Regions from separate parts of the Nosocomiicoccus ampullae genome, predicted to be linked through region 2. Evidence: riboswitches for the same ligand, from Rfam matches in the RefSeq annotation. Region 2 holds a riboswitch; the other holds the start of a gene.
What was found. A riboswitch is a leader RNA that binds a small molecule or an ion and turns the genes downstream of it on or off. The one in region 2 is predicted to bind thiamine pyrophosphate.
Positions count from the first base shown of each region.

Region 1: linked by a shared signal. The riboswitch ahead of thiM (hydroxyethylthiazole kinase) and the one ahead of thiT (energy-coupled thiamine transporter ThiT) in region 2 are both predicted to bind thiamine pyrophosphate.

Region 1 is NZ_CP079110.1:147,276-150,475, reverse strand. It holds gene thiD (bifunctional hydroxymethylpyrimidine kinase/phosphomethylpyrimidine kinase) at 1-617, opposite strand, end outside; gene thiE (thiamine phosphate synthase) at 618-1,250, opposite strand; gene thiM (hydroxyethylthiazole kinase) at 1,247-2,053, opposite strand; TPP riboswitch at 2,096-2,190, opposite strand; gene KPF49_RS00775 (FAD/NAD(P)-binding protein) at 2,499-3,200, opposite strand, start outside.
Region 2 is NZ_CP079110.1:349,457-352,656, reverse strand. It holds gene clpB (ATP-dependent chaperone ClpB) at 1-22, opposite strand, end outside; gene KPF49_RS01865 (undecaprenyl-diphosphate phosphatase) at 195-1,022, shown strand; gene thiT (energy-coupled thiamine transporter ThiT) at 1,312-1,860, opposite strand; TPP riboswitch at 1,890-1,975, opposite strand; gene KPF49_RS01855 (metal-sulfur cluster assembly factor) at 2,056-2,364, opposite strand; gene KPF49_RS01850 (Cof-type HAD-IIB family hydrolase) at 2,467-3,200, shown strand, end outside.

The DNA of each region.
Region 1 (3,200 bases), 200 kb from region 2:
GTATCAATTCTTTTTCCTCTTAGCCAGAATGATTCATTTTCTAATAACACGTAATCATCTGAGTAATTACTATCCCTATGACCGCCTTTAATCACCACGTTAGTTGCTCCGATTTTCTTTAAATAATTCGCTGCTTTTACCATATCTTCTTTTGATTCTATTTCTAAACCAGTAAGCACTTCAGCTTCTGGTATATTTGGTGTAATGAGAGTTGAGAGCGGTAATAATTCATTTTTTATAGAGTCAATCGCATCATCTTCTAATAATTTATGACCGCCTTTTGCAATCATCACTGGATCTAGTATATATGGGCCAAAATCAACTTTTTTCAAGTTTTTTACAACACACTTCACATGTGCCTCACTCGCGAGCATCCCAGTTTTACATGCACCGATTTTAAAATCGTCCGCGAGTGAATCGAACTGTGCATCAATAAATTCTGTTGGTATAAAATAAGCATCTTGTACACCTTTAGTATTTTGTGCAGTGAGTGCAACAATGATACTCATTCCAAATACACTTCGTGCTTGAAATGTTTTTAAATCTGCTTGAATACCTGCGCCTCCACCAGAGTCTGAACCCGCAATTGTGACAGTTTGTGGTGTTGAGTTAATCATTTATCTATCCTCCAAAATCGTATCAATTTTATTTTTCAAAGCGTTAACTTTCTCAGATACATTTTCTGCTAACATAATTTCAGACACAATTGCTGCACCCTTCACACCAGTACCTTTTAAAATATCTAAATTATGCTCTTTTAGACCACCAATACCGACAGCTGGAACATCTGTATGTTGAATAACTTCCATTAACTCTTCTTTTGAAAGTACATTCGTTTCTTTTGTGTCAGTATTAAAGAAAGCACCCACACCGAAATAATCTGCGCCCCCATCGCGTGCCTCTTCAGCACGTTTTTTTGTTTTAACTGACACTCCTATGATTTTATCTGGACCTAAAATTTTACGATTTACATCAACAGGTAATTCATTGTCACCGATATGAACACCTGCAGCATCTACTGCGAGACAAATATCCGCTCGGTCATTAATAATTAGCGGCACGTTATATTTGTCCGTCACTTCTTTTACTTTTACAGCAAGTTCGTAAAAATCATGCGTCGATAATTCTTTTTCACGGAGTTGCACAATCGTGACACCATTTTGACACGCCATGTCGATAATCGATAAAAACTCCTCATCGCTGTAATCATAATGTCCCGTCACTAAATATAAACTTAGATCAAATGTCATACGTATTCTCCTTTTACTTCTTTTGTCCAATCTGTATCTTTTAACAGTGATAATTCATTTAATAAATGAAATCTAAAATCATTTAGTCCGTGACTTTTATCCTCAGCAATTTCACCACAAATGTTAAAGTAACTTACTGCGTTAATACACGCATTAAGTGGATCCATTCCGTCTCCAATTAATGCTCCAGCAAGCGCACCGACTACATCACCTGTTCCAGTAAAATTACCATTATTTTCTACACCGTTATATAATTTTACTGCCTGATTTTTACTAACGATAACATCTACTGGTCCTGTTACCATAAACACAGTGTTCTTATACGTTTCAACTTGTTTTTTTAATGCGTCAATTAATTCATCTAAACTTGTATTCGTTGTATCCTCGTCACCAACGTCTACACCGCGCCCATGACTTTTTAATTTACAAAATGCTCGAATCTCAGACATGTTTCCTTTAATAATTGAAGGATGATTGTCTATAATTTCTTCACCAACATTATTTCTAAATTCTCCAATACCGTAACCAACCAAATCTACAATAAATGGCTTACCATATTTTTTTGCAAGTTTACTTGCACTTTGAAGATTATCATTCTCACCTTGCAGTATACGTCCTAAGTTTAAAAGAACTGCATCTACTACTTTAATGACGTCATCTTGCTCATCTGTATGTGCTGCCATAATTGGCTTTGCCCCAACATAAAGTAAACTATTTGCCATCGTTTCGATCGTGACATTATTTGTTAAGCAGTCGACTAATGGACTATCTTGAAGCGGAAAACCTTGCTTAAATTCCAACAAAAAAGCACTCCTTAATTATTTACATAATTTCGGAGTGCTCAAAGAATCCCTAAACAATTATTACCTACGCCAGCATTACCTGAACAGGTTCAATGGGTATAATCTCAGCCACAAATGTAGCACCCCGAATCGTCTATTATATTTTCTTTAGTATAACATACAGTTTGCCATTAATTAGGAATTTTTGTGGGGGGTCGCGTGTTTATCGCAAGCGATAGTTATCTTTTACACTATCTCTTAAGATAAATTTCCTGCTATCGCAAGTAATAGTCACCTTTTACACTATCTCTTTGGATAAACTACCCGCTATCACAAGTGATAGGCACTTATTACACTATCTCTTGAGATAAACTAACCACTATCGCAAATGATAGGCACTTATTACACTATCTCTTAAGATAAACTAACCACTATCGCAAATGATAGGCACCTATTACACTATCTCTTAGGATAAAGTTCCTTCTTCCCCATCATCTCCATGAAAGATTTCTTCAATCGACTGCGGTATTTTCTTTAATATTAAGTTCACACCAGAGTTATTGATGTGCGTCGTAGATACTAAGTTTCCATACAGTTTCATTCTTTCTAACACACCTGCTTCAGATATTACCGAAAACTCTGGATAAGTGATCTTAATACCGCCGAGCTCATCGACTTCGAGTACACCTTTTTCGAGCAGTGTTTTCACTAGAGGTGACGCGTTATTTTCATCAGCTAAATTTTTACCGCTTAAGTTCGGACCAACCGCACTCACCATGACATATGCTGAATAATCACCATCTTCTGAATGGATAACAAACTCATCATTGTAGCAAATATCTTCGACGCCTGATACGTACGTTAATTGACCCGCTTCAATCAGTTCTACGATTTTTTCAGCTGTCATTTTTGGAAATGGACCTGTCAATTGTCCGTGGACACCTTTAATATGTTTCATGTAATATTTTTTATCTTCTAACGATAAATCATTCCACACTTCTCGAAGTACTTCTGATAACTCTTCTGCGGTTTCTTCTAATACACCTAAAGTGTCTAAATGATTCAGTTGATATTTAAGCGTCTCAAGGACGGGCATCTCATTTAACTTTTTTATAAATTTAAAATCAATACCTTGTCTCTTAGTTTCTTCTTTAAAGATCTCAACAAT
Region 2 (3,200 bases):
AAGTCATTTTATTGATATCCATTTTCTCACCTCAAGTGTTTGACCAATTTTGACTATACTTATATTATACACCGTTAATATTGAATTTCAAGTGTTTCGACTAAATTTTTGACTATTTTTGACCTTTTTATTTTTACTTTCCTTACACTCTCGTTTGTACTATAGTTGTAATATTGACTAGGAGGATTTAAACAATGGATATTATAGAAATAATTAAATATGTTTTTCTTGGAATTTTACAAGGGTTAACTGAACCAATTCCTGTCTCTTCAAGTGGTCATTTAGTCATGGCAAGAGAATTATTTGGAGTCGAAGCGAATGGTCTATCTTTTGAAATATTTTTAAATACCGCTTCACTAATCGCAGTCCTCTATATCTACTGGAGAGATATATTTGAAATTGCAAAAAACTTTTTACGCTACATATTTAAGGGCAATAGAGATGAACAAGCAATAGTAGATTTTAAATACGTCATTTACTTAATTATTGCGACGATTCCTGTTGGAGTACTTGGATTCTTATTAAAAGATATTATTGGTGACAATGTCTCTATGGGGTTTGTCGGATTAATGCTTCTTGTTACAGGGAGTGCGTTATGGTTTATAAAAAATAAATCAGGTGTTAAACGTGACGGAGAGTTAACAGTTAAAGACTCAATTATCGTTGGTCTCTCACAATGCGTGGCATTAATTCCTGGAATAAGCCGAAGCGGTGCGACACTCGTTGGTTCTATGGCAGTCGGACTAGAGAAGAAAAATGCATTAAGATTTGTATTCCTACTATATATACCTGTATCGCTCGGAACTGCAATCTTATCAATTTCAGATATCGCGTCAGATCCAATGCTCGACACACTACTCGTTCCGTACATCGCATCGTTTATTGTAACGATTATTGCAACATACATCGGATTTAAATTACTAGAAGGAGCTTTAACAAGCGGGCGTCTCAAATATTTCAGTTATTACTGCTTCGCTGCAGGAATATTTGCGATTATGTATCAATTCATCGTGTTATCGTAAACGAATGACTGTTTAATTTAACGCAATTTGTTTTTTCGTTAACGAGAACTCTATTTCGTTCATGCATTTTATCTATTCGTTAACAAGATGAAGTACTTGTTTACGCAAAATGATTTTGCGTAAACGATTAATTATTCCGTAAATGCAAAATGCTTTTACGTAAACCTCTTAATCATTTCGTGAACATAAATCGTCTAAACGTGAACGAAATTTTACAGTCGTTCACGCAAACCTAATTTACGTAAAAATAAAAATACCAGCCGAGCTTTAAAAGTTCGGCTGGTATTTTTTATCTTTCAGCTGGTGTAAATAAGCGTCGACCAGCAAAGAATAATAATCCAACAAATATTAAACAGATCGCTGCGTTTGCTAAGAATGTAGATCCGTTAACGATTAAACTGTATAGCCATGCAGGTTGACCTTCTGGCGCGTAGCTTCCAAAGAAGAACCATCCTGCGAAAAAGTGTGATGTATAACGTAAAAAAATTCCAATAAGCGTCCAAAATAATACGTTTAATAACGTTCTATTTTTTGCTGCAACACCTGCGACTCCAATTAACATAAACGCAAGTGGGTAATCTAAAATTAATTGTACTGGGTGTACAATCCATCCTGCAGCGTTACCAGTGATAATTTGTAGAATCGACCAAATTAAACCACCGATCATTCCTGGGCCTACCCCGCGGCGCACCGCTAGAATAATAATTGGCACCATTGAAAAACTAAAACTGTATGGACCGATTTTAAATGGTGTATCTAACCAGTCGAGCCCCATACTTAAAGCTGCTAAAATCGCAATCTCCATCATTACGATGAGCTTCGTATTTGTACTTTTCATAAATACACTTCCTAAAAGTTTACTTATGAATCAAACGTTGATCATATTCCTACGCGAGCATTATCTCAACAGGTTCAAGGGTATTATCTCAGCATACGCACCCCTTATGATTCATAGCAATTAATAGTATAGTTTAAATCTATGTACCAAGCAACATCATAAAAAAACACCCTACTTTAAGTAGGGTGTGATTTATCATGTTACACCTAAAGCGATTTTAGCATAGCGTGACATGTTTTCTTTTGACCATGGTGGATTCCATACGATTTGTACGTTAACAGTTTTAACTTCTGGTAACTCAAGTAATGACTCTTCGACCATTTGAACAATTTCAGGGCCCATCGGGCATCCCATTGATGTGAGTGTCATTTCAACACCTGCATTACCGTCCTCATCTAAGAACACACCATAAACTAAACCTAAGTTTACAATATCTATACCAAGCTCTGGGTCGATAACGTTCTCTAACGCACCGAGCATGCTTTCTTCCATTGCCTTATCCATATATGTCACCTCACGTTTATATATCTAGTATTCAATATACCAAAAATTCTACAACTAGTGAATAATAATGATATTATTAAAGTAATCGAAAGGATTGAGTTCATGAAACCACATCTTATATGTTTAGATTTAGACGGCACGTTACTCACTGACGATAAAACAATCAGCAACTATACAAAACGTGTCATTCAAAAATTAAAAGAAGACGGTCATTATGTAATGATCAGTACAGGACGACCGTACCGTGCGACTGTACCTTACTATAAAGAACTAAAATTAAATACACCGGTCGTAAACTTTAACGGCGCTTTTGTGCATCATCCGTTAGATTTCGATTTTAAGGTGTTGCATAAAACATTACCTCAAGAAGTGATTAAAGATATTGTTGAACATATCGATAAATATGACATTAAAAATATCGTCGCTGAAGTACGTGATGATATTTATTTTCAATATCACGATAGCGTCTTGATGAGTGAATTTTATATGGGAGATCCTAAAATTGTCACTGGAGACCTCCGTAAAAATATGTCAGAAGAAGCAACGACTGTGTTAATTAACACGACTGAAGCACGCATTGATTATATTCGACAAGCATTCGATGATGTCTATGCTGAAACAGTCACACATAGACGCTGGGGGCCAAACGTTGCAATTATTGAAATTATTAAAAAAGGAATTTCAAAAGCAACAGGTATCGAATACGTACTTGATAGTTTAGGTTTAGACAAAGAGTACACAATCGCCTTTGGAGATGAAGATAACGACCTACAAATGTTACAATACGTCACACACGGTGTTGCGTTAAATAACGCAATCGATGACTTAAAGAGTGT